3 regions of the Shewanella sp. KX20019 genome follow, and region 1 is predicted to be linked to each of the others. Evidence: predicted binding sites of a transcription regulator. Region 1 holds the regulator's gene; each other region holds the start of a gene.
What was found. Region 1 encodes ArgR, which controls arginine synthesis, uptake and breakdown. Its sites were predicted from a motif close to ANTGAATANNTATTCANT; they were not measured.
Positions count from the first base shown of each region.

Region 2: a site for ArgR is predicted at 3,300-3,317, ahead of JK628_RS18785 (aspartate aminotransferase family protein). Genes of this name have one in related genera too.
Region 3: a site for ArgR is predicted at 5,848-5,865, ahead of JK628_RS16525 (YjiH family protein). Genes of this name have one in related genera too.

Region 1 is NZ_CP068437.1:1,101,331-1,109,555, reverse strand. Features, by position in the region: gene cgtA (Obg family GTPase CgtA) at 1-904, opposite strand, end outside; gene rpmA (50S ribosomal protein L27) at 1,044-1,298, opposite strand; gene rplU (50S ribosomal protein L21) at 1,314-1,625, opposite strand; gene ispB (octaprenyl diphosphate synthase) at 1,905-2,876, shown strand; gene mdh (malate dehydrogenase) at 2,951-3,886, opposite strand; gene argR (transcriptional regulator ArgR) at 4,237-4,707, shown strand; gene JK628_RS04800 (cupin domain-containing protein) at 5,104-5,565, shown strand; gene JK628_RS04795 (Dyp-type peroxidase) at 5,640-6,578, opposite strand; gene JK628_RS04790 (ABC transporter ATP-binding protein) at 6,902-7,930, opposite strand; gene JK628_RS04785 (ABC transporter permease) at 7,932-8,225, opposite strand, start outside.
Region 2 is NZ_CP068437.1:4,333,715-4,341,939, reverse strand. Features, by position in the region: gene dbpA (ATP-dependent RNA helicase DbpA) at 368-1,744, shown strand; gene JK628_RS18790 (HDOD domain-containing protein) at 1,881-3,023, shown strand; gene JK628_RS18785 (aspartate aminotransferase family protein) at 3,545-4,762, shown strand; gene astA (arginine N-succinyltransferase) at 4,897-5,916, shown strand; gene astD (succinylglutamate-semialdehyde dehydrogenase) at 5,926-7,386, shown strand; gene JK628_RS18770 (DUF1338 domain-containing protein) at 7,619-8,225, shown strand, end outside.
Region 3 is NZ_CP068437.1:3,814,812-3,823,036, forward strand. Features, by position in the region: gene JK628_RS16495 (YfhL family 4Fe-4S dicluster ferredoxin) at 130-384, shown strand; gene ubiT (ubiquinone anaerobic biosynthesis accessory factor UbiT) at 476-988, opposite strand; gene ubiU (ubiquinone anaerobic biosynthesis protein UbiU) at 1,122-2,123, shown strand; gene JK628_RS16510 (U32 family peptidase) at 2,152-3,015, shown strand; gene JK628_RS16515 (DUF998 domain-containing protein) at 3,016-3,702, opposite strand; gene JK628_RS16520 (methyl-accepting chemotaxis protein) at 4,037-5,581, shown strand; gene JK628_RS16525 (YjiH family protein) at 5,936-7,291, shown strand; gene JK628_RS16530 (UDP-2,3-diacylglucosamine diphosphatase) at 7,438-8,225, shown strand, end outside.

The DNA of each region.
Region 1 (8,225 bases):
TAACAATCTTGTCGATTTTTTGTTGCAGCTCGTCTTCGAGCATCAAATCGGCCTTGTTAATCACTAACCAGCGTGGCTTGCCTGCAAGCTTAGGCGAATGTTTCTCTAGCTCAGCAACGATAGCACGTGCAGATTCTACCGGGCTGCTACCATCAATAGGCTCAACATCTAAAATGTGTAGCAGTACACGGCAACGTTCTAAGTGCTTCAAGAACTGAACACCAAGACCAGCACCATCTGCTGCACCTTCGATTAGACCGGGAATATCCGCAATCACAAAGCTTTGGCCAGGTCTTGGGTTAACGACACCAAGGTTAGGCACCAACGTAGTAAACGGATAATCCGCTACTTTTGGTTTTGCTTTCGATACTGAGCGAATAAACGTCGACTTACCGGCATTCGGCATACCAAGCAGACCAACATCTGCAAGCAACATCAGCTCAAGCCTCAAGCTGCGCACATCGCCATCAGTACCGAGTGTTTTCTGCCTAGGTGCACGGTTAGTACTGCTTTTGAAGCGAGTATTACCTAGACCATGGAAACCACCTTTGGCCACAAGCATTTTTTGGCCGTGTGTGGTTAAATCACCAAGAGCTTCTTCTGTCTCAGCATCTATTGCTCGGGTACCGACAGGCACTTTAAGCACGAGATCTGCGCCGCCATGACCGGTACTGTCTCGACCACGACCGTTCTTACCGCGCTCAGCATTATGAAAGCGTTCAAACTGATAGGTAATTAGCGTGTTAAGGTTTTCGTCAGCCTGCAGATAAACACTGCCGCCGTCGCCACCATCACCGCCATCTGGACCACCATCAGGAACATATTTTTCACGTCTAAAACTAACGCAACCACTGCCACCATTGCCCGCTTCAACACGGATAATCGCTTCATCGACAAACTTCATACCAACTCCTGGCACCACAGAATGAAAGAATTATACTCTTAACGATTCTAGTCGCCAAAAAACAATTTACTTAATATTAAAAAAAACAAAGCCCCACCAATGGCGGGGCTTAGTATCAATCTTAGCGTAAAGCTAAAGATTAATCTTCAATGCTGATGAACTTGCGGTTCTGTGGACCTTTAACTTCAAACTTCACTTTACCAGCGGTAAGTGCGAATAAAGTGTGGTCACGACCGATACCAACATTAACACCAGCGTGGAATTTAGTACCACGTTGACGAACGATGATGTTACCAGCTAGAACTGATTCGCCGCCAAAGCGCTTTACACCAAGACGTTTACTTTCTGAATCGCGGCCGTTACGAGTAGAACCGCCAGCTTTTTTATGTGCCATGAGTTAGACTCCTAATTAAGCGCTAATAGCTGTAATTTTAACTTCGGTGAACCATTGACGATGGCCCATCTTCTTATCGTGGTGCTTACGACGACGGAACTTAACAATAGTTACCTTCTCCGCACGGCCGTGGCTAACTACTTCAGCAACAACCTTACCACCTTCAACTAAAGGTGCACCTACGTGTACAGTCTCACCATCTGCAACCAAAAGAACTTGGTCGAACTCGATAGTATCGCCTGTAGCGACTTCTAATTTTTCTAAACGAACTGTATGACCGGCTTCAACGCGATGTTGCTTGCCGCCACTTTGAAAAACAGCGTACATAGCTATTTTACTCCGATATTCTAACACGCCGCTCAAACATTATAGATTGATGCAGGGGTGCTATAAAAGCTTTAATGACAATGGTCGCGGAGTTTACGCTAAGAACCCGTATCTGACAAGTGCTAATTGAGTAAGAATAAAAAAAGACCCAAATAACTCTCACTATCGGCGACAACTACTGTCTTGCGGCGTAAATTTAGGTAGAATCTTTCTATTATAACATTAACGTCTTAAATGAGCTGCATATTGTCAGGCAGCCAACCAAATCAGAGTCTATTTATGGATTTAAACGCCATTCGTCAATTGGCTGATAGTGATATGCAAGCTGTCAACCAACTGATCTATAAGCAACTAGAGTCAGATGTCGCCCTAATTAATCAATTAGGCTTTTACATTATTAACGGTGGCGGTAAGCGCTTAAGACCATTATTGTCAATTTTAGCGGCTCGGGCGATCGACTATAAAGGTGATTCTCATCTAAAGTTGGCTGCGATCATCGAGTTTATACATACCGCTTCGCTATTACATGATGATGTGGTTGATGAATCTATGCTGCGACGCGGCAGAGAAACGGCAAATGCATTGTTTGGCAATAGTGCCAGTGTATTAGTGGGTGACTTTCTTTATACCCGTTCATTCCAAATGATGACAGAGCTTAAAAGCTTAGAAGTCCTTGAGATCCTCGCTGACGCGACCAACGTACTTGCCGAAGGTGAAGTCCTGCAACTAATGAATTGCAACGACCCTGACACCACAGAAGAAAGCTACATGCGTGTCATCTATTGTAAGACAGCAAAATTGTTTGAAGCTGCGACACGCTTGGCAGGTTTGTTAGCAGATAGCCCCAAAGAGATCCAAACCGCCCTTGCAGAATACGGTAAGTTTTTGGGTACCGCCTTTCAATTAACTGATGACCTACTTGATTACACTGCTGAAACTGAAGAGCTTGGTAAGAACATTGGTGATGATTTAGCCGAAGGCAAGCCCACCTTACCGTTAATCTTTGCTATGGCCAAAGGCAACGATACTGAGAAAGCACTCATTAGAGACGCGATAGAGAAGGGTGATGGTACTGAGCATATTGAAGTGATTTTAAGCGCACTAAAGCGTTGTGGTGCACTTGAATATACTGAGCAGCGAGCGCAGGAAGAGTCTAATAAGGCCATTGCCGCATTAGCCATATTGCCAGAGTCAGAATATAAAACTGCACTCATTTCGCTGGCTAAGATAGCCGTACAACGCAATAACTAGATTGATAGATCCAATAAAAACGGAGCCGATAGGCTCCGTTTTTCGTTAAGCTGCTAGGCTTTTAAGCGTTAAGCTTACTTAACAAATTCGATACCTAGTGTGATATCAGCTTTCAGCGTATCAAGCATTGCATCGCGAGCGTTAGCTTCAAATGTGCTAACGTCACCATATGCTAATACTTCCTCAACGCCATTCTTGCCAAGAACAATAGGTTGCGCGAAGAACTCAGCATGTTCACTGCCGCCATCGATGTAAGCACATTCAACAACATTTGCTTCGCCTTGCAGACCACGAACGAGAGAAAGACCGAAACGGCAAGCTGCTTGTCCCATAGAAAGTGTCGCACTACCACCACCCGCTTTAGCTTCAACAACTTCAGTACCTGCGTTCTGGATACGCGTTGTTAGGGCTGCTACTTCTTCATCAGTAAAGCTTACGCCTTTAACCTGTGAAAGAAGTGGAAGAATCGTCACGCCACTGTGGCCACCGATAACATTCACTTTAACGTCAGCAACGTTTAAGCCTTTTGCTTCAGCAACAAAAGTTTCAGAACGGATAACATCAAGCGTCGTGATACCGAACAAACGATTCTTATCATAAACACCGGCCTTCTTTAATACTTCTGCGGCAATAGCAACGGTAGTATTCACTGGGTTAGTGATAATACCGATAAGCGCAGTAGGGCAAGTCGCTGCACATTTTTCAACGAGGTTTCTGACGATCCCAGCGTTAATGTTGAATAGATCAGAACGATCCATACCTGGCTTACGTGCAACACCAGCAGAAATAAGAACGACATCAGCACCATCTAACGCTGCTGATGGATCTGCTCCCGCAAATCCTTTTACTTCAACCGCTGTTGGGATGTGGCTTAAATCAACGGCAACACCCGGTGTTACAGGTGCAATATCATAAAGCGACAATTTAGAACCCGCAGGTAATTGAGTTTTTAATAGTAGGGCAAGCGCCTGGCCAATACCGCCAGCAGCTCCAAGTACAGCAACTTTCATAGTTATCTCCGTCAATTCTCGGATTTTTGTGATTTAGATCCGCTTTTCTAATGGCGCAACAGTACTGGATTCACAACTAAAATTCAATTATCCCTTAGTCGTGTTTGTTTCATTCTAAATTTATATTGCAGCTTGCAGTCGCACTAAAGCCCAGCCAAGCTGGCTTTACGCAAAAGGAGCTTGTTAAAGATCAGCATAAAAAAAATTAGAATTTATGCTCTACTCAGCGCTTTTTAAATCAGAAAATCAATTTAACATGAATTATTATTCAGCAAAACGAATGAAATTTGACATAAAAGCCGAATATAATCATCATGGAACGGAATTTTTTGAATAAAGAATAATAAAATATGCAAACAAGCAAGAATCAGGATGATTTAGTTAGAACCTTTAAGTTAATCTTAAAAGAGGAGCGTTTTGGCTCCCAGAGTGAAATTGTGACAGCACTTCAAGCTGAGGGCTTTAGCAATATTAACCAATCAAAAGTCTCACGTATGCTAAGTAAATTTGGCGCTGTTCGAACCCGAAATGCTAAACAGCAGATGGTTTATTGCTTACCCGCAGAACTTGGTGTTCCTACCGCAGGTAGTCCACTCAAGAATCTGGTATTAGACGTGGATCATAACCAATCAATGATTGTGGTTCGCACTAGCCCCGGTGCAGCACAGTTAATTGCCAGATTACTCGATTCAATAGGCAAGCCTGAAGGTATTCTCGGTACGATAGCGGGCGATGACACCATTTTTATCAGCCCATCCAATGTTGACACGGTTGAAGATACATTAGAGACGGTTAAATCGTTGTTCAATTACACTGATTAAGTCTTGCTCTAGCTGCAGATGATGTGAAAATACTCGCTTGGAGACTTTGTGTGAGTCTTATTAGAAGAATATTAGTGTAGCGCTTTCCCTTCTAATAGACTTGCGCAAAACTGTTCGATAAGAATGTCAATAACCCTTGGCAAAGACTACGAACCCAAGCCTTAAGTGCATTGCCCCCCCTCAATCGCATATAAGCAAATGAATTTGGAATGGCCAGCTTAACGGCATAAAGCCGTATTAACGAATTCGTTAACAGCCCGCTATTATTCATTTTTTAGAATAGACTTTTCAGTGGCTATTTTTCGCCCATTATTTAAGAGTTCCATATTGAATCACAGTCAGATTCATGCGAGATTGTGCATTACAAACGCAGTACCTTCGGGTTAAGGACATATAATGACTACAAAAATAATTAAAGTCGACGATGTTTGCTGGGAGTCTTGGCAGCATTCGGAAAAATATACCAGTCAGCAAAGACATATTGGAGATGCTGCCGGTGGTGAAAAGATTGGTGTCACCATGGAGAGACTGGCCCCAAGTAAATTTTCAACTGTAGCTCATTATCATACCAAGGAAGAGGAACACCTATACGCTCTTGAAGGGGAAGCCACACTACTCATTGATGGTGAAGAACACCCTTTTGTAAAAGGTGATTACATCTGTTTCAATGCGGCCACAGCAATAGCACACACACTGAGAAACGACACAGATAAAGAGTTTCTTTTCTTGGTCGTGGGAAATAGGGATCGACACGATGTTGTTGTCTACCCTGAAAATAATAAAGTGTTAGTTAGAGCCATTGACGAGATCTATGCCAAAAGGCCAACCAACTACTGGGATCCTGATACAGGCAAATAGCCACTAAAAATGCCCGATAGAAAAAACGCACCTAATTGTGCGTTTTTTCTAAAAAGCAAAATGACTTTAAGTTGCTAGCGGCTGGCAGAGCGTTCTAGAAAATCTAGTGAAGGTGCAAAAAATGATGATCCGGTTAGCGCTTGGGTAAAGTGCATAAGATGATCATGATTACCCTCTTTGTCGCCATAGATCATGCTCTCGAGCATTTTCTCAAAATTGACCGAATTACTACAGGTAGAAATAAACATCAGCCCTTGCTCTTTAACCGAGCCGTAAGGCATGCTTTGCCGTAGTATTTCCATCGAATTGCCATCAGCATCTTTAAGGTTAACTCGCTTAATATGGCTAGTTAACGGTTTATCTGCAGATTCATATTCAATATTTTCAACTTTGGTGCGGCCAATAATATCTTCCTGTTTTTTTTCTGGCAGCCTATTCCACTTGCTCAAATTATGAGCAAACTTTTGTACATGAAGATAGCTGCCATTTTTGAACTCGCTATCTTCATCGCCAACCAGTGCCACACTTTGACGACTGCGTCCTTTAGGGTTTTCAGTGCCGTCAACAAAGCCAGTTAGATCACGGCTGTCCATAAAACGGAAGCCACGCTCTTCATCGACCAGCTCTACAAGTCCATCAAACATCTGACACACTTCATTGGCCACCAAATGGAGAATATCAAAGCGATCACAACGTAGGTGCACAAATAGATCATACTCGATAGCAGGTGCATCTCTGCTCTCTTGGTTCATCGCCGGAAACGGCTTTAGTTGCTGTGGCCGAGCAGCAGGGTAAAGCGTGTCCCAATAATTTGCTCCAATAGCAACAAATCCATTAAATGCGCTATCAGCGAATTGGTCTGCAAGGTCGTGAACGTATTGGGCCACATTGGCGACGCATGGTCGCATTTGCGAATCGATACCCTCATTAGCATTAAACATTAAATAGACACTGTGCAAATTCCCTTCAGCACAAACTCCCAGCTGTTCACGAGGCATAACCTGATTATCCATTTTTATATGTAACCCTTATTCATCATTAATCTTCGGCAATATTATCTACAACTTTAGCATTTAATAATTATACCTGACGCACATTAACCAGAATAAAGACTTATATTTAACCTACTTGCGAAGCGCTATGCTTGTGCCACATCGGTTTGGCCGCATGTAATAAGCACGAGTAAGCTGTGATAACGTTTAATCAATGATATGTTAAACGCTCTAAATCCAAGCTTACTAAAGTAGTCAATAAACGACCATAAAACAATGAATTAATGGTCAGCTTATTGTCAGTAGTTTAAATATGTCGGTTAATGCAGTAGTTCTACTATCCGTTACAGTAAAATTAAATTATGGGGTGTTGCGCTAATCGTCACTTTTTCACCTATCTCGATAGCTAAATTTTCACTATGAACATCAAGTGTCATTTCATCGCATTGGACCAAATACTGGCAGACATTGCCAAGAAAACGTCGCTCTATAACGGTACCTATGCCCTGCTCACTCTTAGCGATCTGCAGGTGTTGTGGCCGTAGTAAAAGTTCAACTTCCCCATACAACGCCGTGTTAAGCGGACGATCACTAGCGATATCACCAATAGGGGTAGACACAGTTTTTTCCGCAATAACTCTAGCGGGTAAATAATTGCTCGCCCCTAAAAAGTCAGCCACATATTTATCTTGTGGCCGTAAATATAGCCCCTCAGCGTCACCACATTGCACTATTTTACCCTGGTTAAACAACGCAAGCTTATCGGCGAAAACAAACGCTTCGTCTTTACTGTGAGTCACAAACACGGCGCTAATATTATGTTGCTTTAGAATGTTGCGGATCTCAAGCATCATCTCACGACGAACCTTGGCATCAATATTTGAAAAGGGCTCATCGAGTAGCAGCACTTCTGGTTCATAGGCCAGCGATCGAGCGATAGATACCCTTTGCTGCTGGCCACCGGAGAGTTCGTGTGGGTAACGCTCTGCTAATCCATCTAGCTTGACCAGAGACAGCATCTTTTCTAGCCTTGCCAGCCTCTGCTCTTTACTCGCTATTTTCACACCAAAGAGTATATTTTCTGCCACGGTAAGATGAGGAAACAAAGCATAATCCTGAAAGATCATCCCGATGCCACGCTTCTCGCTAGCGATAAACTCCTTGTCAGACACCACTGTATTACCGTTGATTACGATCTCACCTTCAGTAATATTCTGTAGTCCCGCTATCGCCCGTAACAAGGTCGTTTTACCGCAACCACTTGGTCCCAGCAAGGCCACTATTTCGCCTTTCTCTACCGTTAAATCGACACCTTTAAGCACAAGCTGCTTATGGTAACGGCTATGGACATTGCTTACTTGTAACGTTGCCATATTACTTTTCTTGCTCCAAAGAACGGTTGAGGTATATCAACGGGACTAAACCCACCAACACAATAACAATCGCGGCCAAAGCGCCGTGTTCTAGCTGCTCATCTGAGACAAACTGAAATACATAAGTGGCCAAATTTTCAAAGCCAATCGGCCTGAGTAGCAAAGCCGCAGGTAACTCTTTCATACACTCAATAAAGACCAATAATAACCCGGCAAAAATCCCTTTCCGTAGTAAAGGAATATGAACCCTTGTGAGCAAGGATTTTGGGGTTAAACCTAAGGTAACACTCGCCAT
Region 2 (8,225 bases), 2.1 Mb from region 1:
CTAAAATTCGGTACTCCCAAAGCCGAGAAAGTTAGTTTTAGCATAAGCGCCAACGCCCTCAAAGGTAAAGCACAGGGTTTAATCTACTGCTCGCTGCAGTATTTGTTGCTGCAAATGCGTGGGAATGCTGCATCTACTGTAATAACTGCTACAATACCGCGCTATAATAGTTAGCATTCATCATCGACAACTTCAGCCTAGTAATTTTAAGGCTCTTGTCACTATATTTTATTGCTGTTGAGAATAGGCCAAAGCGCCGACGGTATTGTACTGGTTAGAGGTTATCTGCCAGCAATGAGCTTCATTCTCGCGGTAAATACTTAGGAAAGAAACTTTGACTCAATCAGTCCTCGACACCGATGGCCAAGTGCCGTTTTCAACCCTAAAGCTTAAAACTGAGCTACTCGACAACTTAACCACCATGGGTTTTGAGTCGATGACACCGATCCAAGCTCAGAGCTTACCTGCGATCCTTAATGGGGAAGATGTCATTGGTCAAGCCAAAACCGGTTCGGGTAAAACAGCCGCATTCGGTTTGGGTCTACTGCATAAGTTGGATGTTAAGCGATTCCGCATTCAGTGTTTAGTGATGTGTCCAACTCGAGAGCTGGCTGACCAAGTGGCCAAAGAGATCCGTACGTTAGCCCGCGGTATCCACAATATTAAAGTATTAACCCTATGTGGTGGTGTGCCTATGGGACCACAAATTGGTTCGCTGGAACACGGTGCGCACATCATTGTTGGTACACCAGGACGTATTATTGATCACTTAGATCGTGGTCGTTTAGATTTAGATAATGTACACACCTTGGTGTTAGATGAAGCTGACCGTATGTTAGACATGGGCTTTCAAGTGGAACTTGAAGCCATTGTTGAACAGGTTCCGGTTGAGCGTCAGACGTTACTTTTCAGCGCGACCTTCCCTGAACAGATTAAGTCTATTGCCGATTCTATAATGTTCAAGCCTGTGCTGGTTAAAGTAGCTTCGACACATGAAACAAGTACTATTGATCAACACTTCTATGAAGTGGGCAATAATAATGACCGCATGCGTGCACTGAAGTTACTTCTGCTGCAACATCGTCCAGATAGCGCAGTCGTCTTTTGTAATACTAAGCGTGAAACTAAAGATGTTGCTGCGCAACTTAAAAACGATGGCTTTAGCGTTGTAGCACTGCATGGCGATCTTGAGCAACGAGATAGAGATCAAACTCTTCTGCAGTTCGCCAACAAGAGTGTGTCGGTGATGGTAGCAACGGATGTTGCTGCGCGTGGACTGGATATTGACGCGCTTGATGCTGTGATTAACTACCATATCGCATTCGATACTGAAGTACATATTCACCGTATCGGTCGTACAGGACGTGCAGGCAGCCAGGGTGCAGCTTATACGTTTTATAACGACGAGGATGGCTATAAAATTGCGTTGCTTGAAGATTATCTTGAGCGTGACATTGTCAATGAAGCACTACCTTCAGAGAACTTGCTTGATACATTCCCTACTCAGCCAAGCATGATCACCTTGCAAATCGATGGCGGGAAAAAGCAAAAATTACGCCCAGGCGATATCCTAGGTGCACTGACGGGGGAAGATGGCATTGATGGCAGCGAAGTTGGTAAAATCAAAATCACTGATTATCGTGCTTATGTCGCTGTTAATCGCAGAGTTGCCAAGCGCGCGTTGCACAAAATTGTGAATGGTAAACTGAAAGGGCGCACATACCGCGCTTGGGAAATGCGTTAAATACTAAATTAGTTTGTACTAGAGCCGATAAACCATTCAGGAGAAGCTTGGATGGTTATCGCTGTTCAACAGGTGATGAGGCACTGCAGCTGCCAGTCACGACTAATTGAGTTGATAGTTTAAAGTAGGTAAATCAGTGGCCATTTCGGTAGCGGGTGGGGTTAAGCCCGGTAAAATTATAGAGATAGAGCATAGGCTACAAGCGCAACTCATTGTCGGCAAGGGCAAGTCTGTCTCTATACCTGATGAAATCTACTCAGAACTTGAAGGTGATGCCAATAAACTCGAAATCGAAAGAGAAGCTATTCGAGCCCGCCTAGAAAAACAGCATAAAGCCCAAGCACTGTACAAGGCTGTTTCGACTCAACTTATTACCAGTGTTAACCGAGCTATAGAGCATCAACTGTCATCGGTAGAGCAGGTGCTTGAGCATTCAAAGCTCGATGAAAAGCAAGTCTTGCTGCTTGAGCTGTTGTATTCAAAGCGGGTCGATCTTGCGCGTATACGTCCATTAGTCATCGACTTACCTTGGCTACAGCGTGACTTAATTAATATGATCAACAGTCCGACGTTTCGGCATCGTCGCCCGCAAACTTCAGACATTCAAGTGACTGATATCAAACTGGTGCTTAACTACATTGGTATTGAAAACCTGCAAGCGTTAATCCCCTATTTTTGCCTGCGTCATCTAATGCCCAGTGGCCAGCCGCAACTTTTGTGGGTAACGCGCAAGCTATGGCGTTACAGTGTCATCAGTGCGATTGCAGCTCAGGTGTTAGTTGAGCTACACAATAAAGACCGCGCGTTTGCCTACAGTTGTAGTTTGATGAGCCAGCTTGGCACAACTTGCGTTATCAGCAATTGCGCTAAGATGTTTGATACTACCTGGGGCACTTGGCTGCGAGAAGCCAGTGCTAGCCGAGATAAGGAACTTTATGATGCCGTGATGGCAACAGAGTTTCCGGCGACAGATGTTTATCAACAAGCACTCACCCACAGCAGTCCACTCAATTGGCAGCTACTTAAACAGCTAGGTTTTGCAGGGAGTCGATTAACTGCAACGTTTAAGGCGGTTGATGAGAGTCTTAAATATACTGAACTTGATGAAGATTCAGCGCTTATCGAAAGAGCTAACTGTTTTGCTAGAGTTTACCTGTTAAAGGAAGCTGACAATATCACCTCTGCGGAATGTCGCTTAATGTACGATTACTATGAAATTTCCGAGCAAGAGCTGATCCGATTGAATGCAAAGAACTATCGTAAATTAGAACTTCTATAAACCAACTATCACTGATTTTACACATAGCATCATCGAGTACTCAGCCCCTCTGTTAACCAATATGATTAAATGTCAAATAGCCATCCAAACGCCTGCTATTTTTCGTTACCAAACGGTATACGATTTTCTATCATTCAGCTGCTTTTGGTTAGTTAATCAAACAGCGGTTAAAAAACTGTCGAATTTACGCTAACTCAGCCCATACACGTCAATTACGGCAGTTAATTATTCAATAAGTTTGAATAATTAGTGTTTAAGGGCGCAAGATAACTTTTTTATGACTAAATATGCTTAAACCCCCGCTATATACGCTTTGATAATTCTAAATCTCAACTCTTTATGCACTACAGCGCTCTTTAGATCCCATGAAGGTTGTGAAAAACTGGTATTTTGATCACGTTTTCGCTAATAATGTCCCCCTAGCAAAACAAACAACCGTGATGTCACCTACAAAAACTAAAGGCATCAAGCGGAATACGACTGCTTTTATAGTGGTCGCAAATTAGAAAGGATAAGAAGAAATGAGCGTTAACACTAATCTTACACGTGCCCAATTTGACGAAGTTATGGTGCCTAACTATGCGCCTTCAGCAGTAATCCCTGTTCGCGGCGAAGGTAGCCGAGTTTGGGATCAAGAGGGTAAAGAGTTTATCGACTTTGCTGGTGGTATTGCGGTTAACTGTTTAGGTCATTGTCATCCAGCTTTGGTTGGTGCGTTAAAAGAGCAAGGTGAGAAGCTTTGGCACCTATCTAACGTTATGACTAACGAACCCGCTCTAGAGCTTGCCACTAAGCTTGTAGAAGCAACCTTTGCTGATCGTGTTTATTTTGCTAACTCTGGCGCTGAAGCCAATGAAGCAGCACTTAAGTTGGTTCGTCGTTATGCGATGAATAAGTTCGGTGCAGAAAAAGACCAAATTATTGCCTTTGATAAAGCATTCCACGGTCGTACATTCTTTACGGTTAGCGTTGGCGGTCAAGCTGCTTACTCAGACGGTTTTGGTCCAAAGCCACAGAGCATCACTCATGTTCCATTTAACGATATTGCGGCACTAGAAGCGGTATTTTCTGATAAAACCTGTGCAGTAATGATGGAGCCTCTTCAAGGTGAAGGCGGTATTATCGATGCAGACCCTGAGTTCCTAACAGCCGTTCGCGCACTTTGTGATAAGCACAATGCACTACTGGTATTTGATGAAGTACAAACGGGTGTTGGTCGTTTAGGCGAGCTATATGCTTATATGCGTGGTGATGTGGTACCAGATATTCTTACCACAGCTAAAGCCCTTGGTGGCGGATTTCCAATTGCAGCCATGCTAACAACTAAAGAGATTGCTGAGCACCTTAAGATTGGTACTCACGGTTCTACTTACGGCGGCAACCCGCTTGCATGTGCTATTGGTAATGCGGTACTTGATGTGGTTAATACTCCAGAAGTATTGGATGGCGTTAAAAAGCGTGAACAACTATTACGTGACGGTCTTGCCAAGATCAATGACAAGTATGACGTTTTTTCTGAAGTTCGTGGCCAAGGTTTGTTGATCGGCGCCGTGGTAAATGAAAAATATCAAGGACGCGCTAAAGAGTTTTTAGTCGCTGGGATCCAAGAGGGTGTGATGAGCTTAGTTGCTGGCGCAAATGTTGTGCGTTTCACTCCTTCACTAGTCATCCCAGAAGCAGACATCGCGGAAGGCCTAGCGCGTTTCGAACGAGCAGTCGCTAAAGTAGTCGCAGCCTAAATTGGCAAACGAAGCGCTAGGTCACCCTAGCGCTTCTTTTTTGTCTTTAGGATACTTGCGAGCTCTCGTGCTGACCTTGCCTGTAAAGGCATCGTCTACTCGATAGTTGCAAGTGATAGTGAGGAGACTCCTAGATGTTAATAATACGTCCAATACGATCCACTGATTTTGATGCGCTATACCAAATAGCCGAAGAGTCAGGACATGGATTTACATCTTTACCCGTAAACGAAGACCTTCTTAGGCGCAAAATTGCCCGTGTTGAAGCGTCGTTTGAGAAACAAGTCGATAAGCCTTTTGATGAAGGCTATTTAATGGTGCTCGAAGACACAGAAACTGGCGAAGTCGTTGGTACCTGTGGTATTGAAGCGGCTGTTGGTATGGAAGATGCCTTCTACCATTACCGTCTTGGTACCGAAGTTTACCACTCTGAACAGATTGATGTGCGCAATGAAGTTGAGACATTAACCCTGTGTCATGACTATACCGGCGCCGCAGAGCTGTGCACCCTGTTCTTGCGCGGAAGTTACCGCAAGAATAATAATGGTCGCATGCTATCTCGAAGCCGTTTTCTATTTTTAGCACAACATGCCGCCCGTTTCGGCGAAACTGTGATTGCTGAAATGCGTGGCGAGAGCGACGAAGAGGGCAATTCACCATTTTATGACTGGTTGCAGAAGCACTTTTTGGGTATCGATTTTATCGAAGCAGATTACTTATCTGGTCTCGGGCAGAAAGCATTCATGGCTGAGATGATGCCGAAAAATGCAGTTTATGTATGTTTATTGCCAGAAGAAGCGCAAAAAGTGATTGGTGAAGTACATACCAGTACTCGACCAGCGCTTAATTTGTTGCAAGCTGAAGGTTTCAGGTGCCGTGGCTATGTAGATATTTTTGATGGTGGACCCACCGTTGAATGTAACTTGCATGACATTCGCTCTGTACGCGAAAGCCGTCTGTTAAAGGTGACCATTGGTGACACACCGGCTGATGCAACAAGCTATATTGTTTCAAATACCCAACTCGCAAATTACCGCGCTACAGCCGTAAACTTGGCTGTATCAGAAGACAATGACAACGTGATCTTAGATGCTGAAACTGCTGCAGGCCTTATGGTTGCAGAGGGTGAGCAGATCCGCGTATTGGCAATGTAGGAAAAAAATATGACACAATTTATTGAAGGTAAGTGGACTGCAGGCTTAGGTCACGAAGTGACATCGATTAACCCTGCCAACCAAGAAGTCATCTGGAACAGCAAAACCGCGACTCCAGAGCAAGTTAACATTGCTGTTGATGCTGCACGTAATGCACAGTTTGATTGGTTTATGTTGGGTTTTGAAGCGCGTTTAGCGATTGTTGAGGCCTACCGTGATCAGCTAGAAGCCAATAAAGCTGAAATGGCTGAGGTCATAGCTCAAGAAACCGGTAAGCCACAATGGGAAACTGCAACTGAAGCGGGCGCCATGATTGGTAAAATTGGCTTATCAGTTGCCGCTTTTAATAAGCGTACAGGAACATCAGAAAGCGAGATCCCTGCCGGTCGTGCGGTATTGCGCCATAAGCCACATGGGGTTGTTGCAGTATTTGGTCCTTATAACTTCCCAGGGCATTTACCTAACGGCCATATCGTACCTGCACTTTTAGCGGGTAACACAGTGGTATTTAAGCCATCTGAATTAACTCCAAAAGTGGCTGAGCTGATGCTTAAGCTTTGGGAGAAAGCGGGTCTGCCTGCTGGGGTTATCAACCTTGTACAAGGTGAAGTCGAAACTGGTAAAGCCCTTGCCGCGCATCCACAAATAGACGGACTGTTTTTTACCGGTAGCTCTCGTACTGGTCATATCCTGCATCAACAGTATGCCGGTGACCCTGGTAAAATCTTAGCACTTGAAATGGGTGGTAATAATCCACTTATCATTAAGGGCGTTGAAGATACAAAAGCTGCAGTACATGACATCATTCAATCAGCTTATATTTCGTCGGGTCAGCGTTGCACTTGTGCTCGTCGTCTATATGTTGAAAAAGGTGCGCAAGGTGATGCACTGCTTGAACAACTTGCAGTCGCTGTTAATAAGATCCAAGTGGGCGCGTGGAATGCACAGCCACAACCCTTTATGGGTTCGATGATCTCAGAAACTGCCGCAAAAGGTATGGTGGAAGCGCAGCGTAACCTAGTGAACTTAGGCGCCTCTCCGTTAGTTGAGCTTACTCACTTAGAAGCGGGTACTGGTCTTGTATCACCGGGTCTGATAGATGTTACCGATGTAATTGAACTGCCTGATGAAGAGTACTTCGGTCCGCTGCTACAAGTCATCCGTTACAGCGACTTTGATCAAGCGATCAAACTGGCTAACGCTACTCGCTACGGTTTATCTGCAGGAATACTTGCAGATAACCGCGAAGATTATGATTACTTCTTAGCGCGTATTCGTGCTGGCATTGTGAACTGGAATAAGCAGATAACAGGCGCTTCAGGTGCTGCACCATTTGGTGGTGTTGGCGCATCGGGTAACCACAGAGCTAGTGCATTTTATGCTGCTGATTATTGTGCCTATCCAGTGGCGTCAGTCGAAGCTGATGCAGTGAGCTTACCGGCGAAATTGAGCCCAGGCTTGAGCATTTAGTTTTAGCTTTAACATAAAAGGGAAGAGCTTCTGGCGCTTCCCTTTTGTTTATATCAAAGGCTTTGAACAGTTATATGTCTTTGAGCAAGTATCAACAGCATTTGATACTACGCAAACCTAGCAAGTACTAGCGGCCCTTATCTACCAACCTAGGTGGTGCCGCTAAATCCCTCAAATGTGTACAGCCGCGTGATATAAAAACAGTAAGCACGATGGCATAAAGGAGTTGATGATGCACACTAATGTAAACGCGTTATTTGAAGCACTTTGGCAAGATTATATTAAGATGACACCCTCTGCCGCTAAAGTTCATCAGTTACTTTCTCAGGGCGAGAAGATCATTAATGATCACATTGCATTGCGAACGTTTAATATCAGCAAGGTTAACCTTGATGTACTCGCTGCACATTTTGAATCGATTGGTTATGTAGCTTGTGGTGACTACAAGTTTGAAGCTAAAAAGCTTAATGCTAAGCATTTTGAACATCCAGATAGCACGCAGCCAAAGGTGTTTATCTCGGAGTTGTTGGTAGATGAGTTTAGTGATGAACTACAAACGACCATTAAAGGCTTAATTGAGCAGGTGGAGCAATCTGCTACGACGGCTGATAACTTCCTCTATTCTGGACGCCACTGGGCGCTAGACTCTAAGACTTATGAATCGCTATTAGCAGAGAGTGAGTATGCAGCTTGGGTTGCAGCTTTTGGTTACCGAGCGAATCACTTTACGGTTTCAATTAATCATTTACCAAACTTTGATAGCATTTTTGATGTTAATGATGCACTTAAAGCGGCCGGTTTTGTACTTAACGCTGCTGGTGGTGAAGTTAAAGGCAGTG
Region 3 (8,225 bases), 2.6 Mb from region 1:
ATGTTTTAATCGCGTCGCATAGTTAGAAGCCATAGTACAGCGAGAGCGATATGGTATAATTAACGGCTGCGCGGCACTAATACGGCGCTAACAACAATTTGACACGTATAAAATAGGCACTACCAATCAATGGCATTATTAATCGACGATAGCTGCATTAACTGCGACATGTGTGAACCAGAATGTCCCAACGAGGCGATCACCATGGGCGAAGAGATCTATGAGATTGAGCCGCTGCTTTGCACTGAATGCAAAGGTCACTATGATAAACCCACCTGTATTTCGGTCTGTCCTATTGATTGCATTGCCGTTGACCCGGACAACAAAGAGTCAGATGATGAGCTGTTAGTGAAATACCAGATCATTACAGGTAAAGCGGTTTGATCACAGGCGAGGTAATAACAGCGTCAGTATTTGATTCAAAAAAAGGTGCTTAACAGCACCTTTTTTATGTCTCTTAGTATTAGCATTACCGCTAAACCAATTGTGGCTCTGCTTTTCTCTGCAAAGCTTGCAGCGCTTCCGCAAGCTTGGTAACTGCAGTGCTAATCGCCGTAGGCATTGCATCAAACTCAACACTAAGCAATAGGTTTTTCACCTCAAGCCCAAGTTCTGTATCACCTTCAATACTAAGTTTGCGTTGGAAGAACAATGTATCAGGATCTTCTTTCGCTGCTACGATTAGCAACAGTGCTTTAGAGTTACTCTTAAAAGTCACTTCAGCACTTTGCAAAGGACGTACCTGCCAATGACCGTTGTAGCTCACCTCAAACGTTAAGCCTAAGTCTTCAATATTGATTGCAACCCAGCGTTCCAGCAGAAAGTCTAGCTCCTCATCCCTCGCCTGCTCCGCAAGCATCAAGCCCAAAATACGTTTTAACAAGTCAGCTTTAAGCGAAAATGGAATAAGCGCTAAAGGCTGCGACAGAGCCTTAGGGGCAATACGCAGAATCTTTTCGGCCAAATTATTAGGAAGTAAACCTTGCATTTAGAAATGCTCCAGCATTGATACAAAGAAACTGATCTTACCTAGATTTTATGATCTAAAACCTGTTTTACATCAAAAATATGATCTTCATTCCACTTTAAACTCCTTTTTCCCTATTAATGGAGCCGAACATATGGAACTGCTGTGCCCCGCGGGTAACCTCGCATCATTAAAAATCGCCCTCAATGCAGGCGCCGATGCGGTTTACCTAGGATTAAAAGATGATACCAATGCCCGTTCATTTGCAGGACTGAACTTTACGCCTAAAAAACTGCAACAGGCCGTTGAGTATACCAAGAGATGTGGCAAAAAAGTGTTCTTAACCATCAATACGTTCCCAAAACCTGGTGAAGAGAGCCGTTGGTACCAAGCCATTGATTTAGCTGCAGCCACTGGCGTTGACGCACTAATCATGGCCGATATTTCCCTATTAGATTATGCCCACAGCCGTTACCCACATCTGCCGCTGCACCTATCAGTGCAAGCCAGTGCTACCAACCTTGGCGCGCTTACCCTTTATAAAGAAGCCTTTAATATCGAACGCGCAGTATTACCACGCGTATTGTCGATGAAGCAGGTCCGAGATCTGTCTAAAGTCACTCCGGTTGATCTGGAGGTTTTTGCTTTCGGCAGTTTATGCATTATGGCCGAAGGTCGCTGCCATCTATCGTCTTACGTGACAGGGCAGTCACCTAACACTGGTGGCTCATGCTCACCGGCGAAACATGTACGTTGGCAAGAGGATGGCGGCAGTCGCCTCACTTGGCTAAACGATGTGCTTATTGATAAGTCTGGTGTCGATGAACAGATGGGCTACCCCGTAGTATGTAAAGGCCGCTACACCACCGATGAGAATAGCAACGCCAGCCATATACTTGAGGCGCCGACCAGTTTAAACACTTTAAGCTTATTGCCTGAGCTTGCCAAAGCGAATGTCGTATCACTAAAAATTGAGGGACGTCAGCGCAGTCCAGCTTATGTCGAACAAGTGACGCGCGTATGGCGCACCGCAATCGATAGCTATCTCTCCTCGCCAGAGAAGTACCAAACACAGCAGGAGTGGAATGCAGCCTTGGCAAAAGTGTCAGAAGGCCAAACCACCACACTCGGCGCATACGAACGAACCTGGCAATAGGCCATTTGCTTATCAACAAGGAAAGGCAATGAAAACATCTCTAGGGCCATTACAGTATTGCTGGTCAAAAGAAAAAGTAACTCAGTTTTATCAGCAAGTGGCTGAAAGTAGTATTCCCGTGGTCTATCTTGGCGAAACGGTTTGCAGTAGAAGGCGACAGGTCAAGTTTGCTGATTATCTAGCGCTAGCGCATATGCTACGAGAGTCGGGCAAAGAAGTTATATTATCGACCTTAGCGCTATTAGAGGCGCCATCTGAATATACCGAGCTTAAGAAGCAGGTTAATAATGGCGAATTTATTATTGAAGCAAATGATATTGGCGCCGTGCAAGCCGCCAAGGAGATTGGGCTGCCATTTGTTTGTGGGCCAACCATCAATAACTACAACTTAGCAACGCTGAAAAAACTCCACCAGTGGGGTATGCAACGCTTTGTGATGCCTATTGAATTGTCAAAATCTTGGTTAACAAGTGTTATTGAAGCCGAAAAGACGGCAACGGGTGCGCCGTTGCCGTTTGAGATTGAGGTGTTAGGCCATGGTTATTTGCCACTCGCTCATTCAGCTCGATGCTTTACCGCCAAGCAGCAGAACTTACCCAAAGATAACTGCCAAACCGTTTGCTTGTCACATTCCAAAGGATTACTGGCGCAGACGCAAGATCAACAGCCGTTATTGAGAATCAACGGTATTCAAACGCAATCAGCGAGTCAGATAGATCTATCCAGCGAAATAGCACAGATGAAGCAGATGGGAGTGAATTACTTTAGAGTTTCACCCAGTAGCTTAAAAAGTGTTGAGCTGGCCGAGAATATCTTAACCAGCAAACCAGAAAGTGAGCCACTAACCTGTAATGGATATTGGCACCAAACCGCTGGTCTAGTGCAGTTATAACTAGCTGGCTTTAGGTCGTAAGCTTAGCATCACGCTGGTACTCCAGCTGACGAAACTGGCGATACCAACCCATTCAAAAATGGCTGGCCACCAGATAGTTGGGCGGTGCATTTCCACCAACATTTCATGATAGAAAGCTCTACCGCCCTCTGTTAGCTCAAAACCTAGCAGAGGGGGTAATAAGAAAGCTGACATGCTCACAAAGGTCACAATGGCTAAAATACTGGTAGCACGCGAGAATAAGCGCCCTCGACCAACGAGTAAATACAGCCCGTAAAAAATCGAGCTAACACTGCCGAAGACAAAGAAGTACTTAATCGCCACGGTATGTAAATGGTAAACATTGATAGGGAACAAGCCGATGGCCGCTAAGCTAAAGAACGTCAGCCCTAAGCATGAAAAAAATGGGTAAGACCAAGGTGAGTCAGCGATTTGCAACGAAAAAAGACAAAAAAGTACCGCACTCAAGCTGCCGAAAAACAGACCGCCATTGATAATCACCGCAAAATAAGAGTGGCCATAGTTACCTAGCTCACTCAAGGTGTGATTCAAAAAATTAAAGCCTTTGCCATCATACTGCTCAAATGTCAGTACCGACAATATCAGACCCAGCAATAAGCCGAAGATCCCGAGCATACCGAATCTAAATGCGAGTGTAGAAACCTTATTGTTTGTTCGAGCTACCATATATTCCTATTATTATATTTTCTAATGGCATCATCTAATGTATATCGAAATCAGTTTAGTTAAAGAGGTCTAGCTCAGATTTCTAACAACCACTGCCACAAGAAAAATGTAACCCTTATGTTATTTCTATAGGCTACAACAGAAACTTTCAAGTTAAAATTCTGAAACAATCCCATTAACATTGATTAAAAAGAGAATAAACCCAAAATGTTACAGTAAAAAAGTGACCTGTACCTTTTGCTAATATTTCATTAAAAAAATTAGATAACCTGAATTAAAGTAAGTGTATTAATGTTATATTTCGTCCTGCTATTTGCTGTAACATGGATGAATAATGACAAGAAACAATGCAAGCTTAGTCAAGCAGGAAGTAAAACTAACCTCTGCAGATCAATTGATCTCAAGCACCGATAAACAAGGCGTTGTCACCTACGTCAATCAACGATTTGTTGAGATCTCTGGCTATTCAGAGCAAGAACTGCTTGGCCACAACCATAATATTGTACGTCACCCTGACATGCCCAAAGCCGCCTTTAAAGAGATGTGGGAAAAGCTAGCAGCCGGACAATCATGGCGTGGCATGGTTAAAAATCGCTGTAAAAACGGTGATTTTTACTGGGTTGATGCTTTTGTATCACCGCTATTTGAGCAGGGTAAATTAGTTGGTTACCAATCTGTTCGGGTTGCACCAAAAACCAAGTACATCAATAAAGCACAGCAGGTCTATCAGCGAATTAATTTAGGTAAGCGCGTTAGCGATCCCATCAGCTTAACCAATAAGCGATTGCTATCTGCACTTTGTGCTGGGCTGGGTTTAGCCGCTGCTGGTTATATATGGGGTTGGGGCGTGATCTTAGCTGGCGTCCTATTAATGGCGGTTAACCTTGCCATATTCTACGACGAAGCCTTTCGTATTCCCGCTAGATTAATGCAAATGAAACAACAGCATGATTCCATTAGCCGCTTTATCTATTGTGGTCGTGACACCTCTTCACTGCTTGATTTTCAGTTAATGATGAAAGACGCCAAACTGCAAGGGGTGCTGGGACGATCTCAAGACAACGCCGAGCATATTGATGATATATCCACGCAATTAATTACCGCCGCACAGCAAGCTCATATAGGACTCGATATTGAGAACCAACAAATAGAGCAAATAGCTAGCGCTACCGAAGAGATGGCCGCTACCATTACCGAAGTGGCCTCAAACATCCAATCAACCTCTGACAGCATCCAAGACACCTACCAGCTTTGCCATGAAAGTCGTGACAAGATGCAAAAAAGTGCCACCAGCATTGGTGAGCTAACAGATTCGGTGACAGAAGCTGCAGCCAATGCACAACGACTAAACAAAGAAGCAGAGCGTGTTGCCAGCGCAATGACGGAGATTGATGCTATTGCCGATCAGACCAATTTATTGGCGCTCAATGCCGCTATCGAAGCCGCAAGAGCGGGAGAACAGGGGCGAGGTTTTGCGGTGGTTGCCGATGAAGTTCGCGCATTATCGAGCCGCACGCATCAGTCCACAGAAAGCATCTCTAAGAGTGTCAATGAGATGTTTTCAATGCTGACTCAATGGTCGAAGCAGCTGGAAATGAGCAAATCACAAGCATTACTATGCACGGATGACGCTGAAGTTTCAGCGCAAAAAATAGACGACATCTACCAAGCGGTAAGAAATATTCATGACTTAGCGCAACAAAATGCCGTCGCTGCAGAACAGCAAACTCTAGTTGTGGGCGAAATAAACCAAAATATTAGCCACATTAGCCAAGCATCAAATGAAAACTTGAATGCTATTGATGTGGTTGAAACATCGGTTAAAGAGTTAAAACTCAATGCTGAAAAGGCAAAATCTTTGAGAAAAACATTTAGTTAGTTTGTACTCTCCTATAGATGTTGTCATTACAGCCAAGCTGTAGTGACAACACAAACCACACCAAAAACCAACAACAAAAGAACACGGTTAACACATTGTTTTAAATAAGTTTAAACAAAAAATAACTTTGTGCTTTTGCTGTTTATTCCGATACAATATAATTAGTCATTTTGAGTTAATAACTATTCGTTGGTCCTGATATATTCTATATATTGGGAGAATCGTTTTACTTAGATGTTTTAAGGCGGTAACCTCGCCTGCTAGCAGTTGAATGAATATTCAATACATTATTTGCTTAAGTAAAAAGTCTGCGTTTAGGCTGTAAAGCAAAATTCGATATTTAGGGTAAAAAAAGTGTCAGAAAAGAAAACCCACAACATTAAAACAATACTTACGTTTATTGTGCCATCACTGATCGGCCTACTGTTATTCATGACCCCTATCAGTTACCAAGACGCGATCACGATCCCCATTGCGATCATCTCTAAAGGTCTACAGAATCTGTTAGGTGATGCTCTCATTGGTATAGTTACTGGTATCGTTATCTTTACTGCCTTGGCATCATTACTAACTAAAATAGCAAAACCGAAAGCGATAATTGAAAACAGTTTTTTAAACACACTGTTTAATGTCACCCCTGTTTGGTTGGTGATCCGCATACTCGGCGCAATTTTTATCAGCTTAACCTTCTTCGACGTTGGACCTGAAGCCATTCGCTCTGGAGGTACAGGAGCACTCGTTCTTAACGACCTCTTACCCGTGCTGTTTTCAGTATTTTTATTTGCTGGGATGTTACTGCCACTATTACTCAACTTTGGCCTGCTAGAGCTATTGGGCACCATGCTGACCAAGATCATGCGTCCTATCTTTAACTTGCCTGGACGTAGTGCGATTGATTGCATGGCATCATGGTTAGGTGACGGTAGCGTCGGGATCTTGATGACCAGCAAGCAATATGAAGCCCGCTTCTATACACAACGAGAAGCCGCTGTTATCGGTACAACATTTTCAGCCGTATCGATTACCTTTTCACTTGTGGTTATCTCGCAAGTACAGCTAGAACATCTGTTTGTACCTTTTTACCTCACCGTGTGTTTTGCAGGTTTTGTTGCCGCGATTATTGTGCCTAAGCTACCGCCACTGTCATGGAAAAAAGACCTCTATATTGATGAAACACCTCGCCATAAGGATGACGAAGTTATCCCAGCAGGCCATGGCGTAATGTCTTGGGGTTTAGAGCAAGCGCTAACAAAAGCTTCTCGTGCTGGCGGCATCAAACATACCCTGACTGATGGCGTTAAGAACGTTGTTGATATGATTTTTGGTGTCATTCCAGTGGTCATGGGGATTGGTACCATCGCCTTAATGATTGCCGAATTCACGCCAATCTTTAACTATCTTGGGATGCCATTTATTCCGCTACTAGAGCTACTGCAAGTGCCGGAAGCTGTTGAAGCGTCTAAGACGATTGTGGTTGGTTTTGCGGATATGTTTATTCCGGCTATCCTTGCCAGCTCTATTGAGTCTGACATGACCCGCTTTATTATTGCGGCGCTGTCGGTCACTCAGCTTATCTATATGAGTGAAGTAGGCGCACTACTCATGGGCAGTAAAATCCCAGTCAATTTCCTTGAGCTTGCGGTGGTCTTTATCTTAAGAACACTAGTGACTTTGCCTGTGATTGCAGGTATCGCCCACCTGATTTTCTAGTTTTTATGAGGACGGGTTAAGGTTCAAAAGGAGCGCTGCGGCGCTCCTTTTTTTTACCTCGTCATCAACATGCCATAAATAGTTCATCTCACAGTCAACTGCCACTTTTACTCTATCGTCATATCGCCGCTTCAACTGGCAGGACAATGAGAAAACAACAGCAAGCAATTGCGACCAAAGACCTCAAGAGCCCGCTCAGCGATGGTCTAATACCGCCCATAAATAACCTTCTTAAGTCAATAAAAACACCTAAGGAGAGTGAAACGCAGCAACACTACAATGCTATTTGGCTTTCAGATGTTCACCTTGGCAGCAAGGACTGTAAAGCTGACTACTTACTGCAACTATTGAACTCTCTGCAAACTGACACCCTGTTTCTTGTCGGTGACATCTTTGACATATGGGCACTAAAACGTAAATTCCTTTGGCCCAAATCACATAATCTCATCCTGCAAAAACTACTCAAGATGGCGCGGGAAGACACCCGTATTATTTACATTCCCGGTAATCATGACGAAGCACTAAAGCCTTATGATGGATTTAATCTATGGGATCTCAGCATATGCAAAGAACATATTCACACCACAAAAACAGGTCGTAAAGTACTGATACTCCATGGCGACCAATTTGACTCAGAAGTATGTATTGGCCGTGCCTACGCTAAGTTGGGTGATCACCTCTATGACCTTTTATTGTTTCTAAATCGTCAATTGCATAAGGTACGCAGCCATTTAGGTTACCCGTACTGGTCACTCGCCAGTTACGTAAAGCTCCGAGTAGGTAAAGCACAGCAAGCAATTCAACATTATCGCAGTGCGGTGATCCGCTATGCCAAACGCAAAAAAGTCGATGTTGTTGTTTGCGGTCATATCCATCAACCAGAGCTCTCCGTTACTAATAATATTGTGTATGCCAATGACGGCGACTGGGTAGA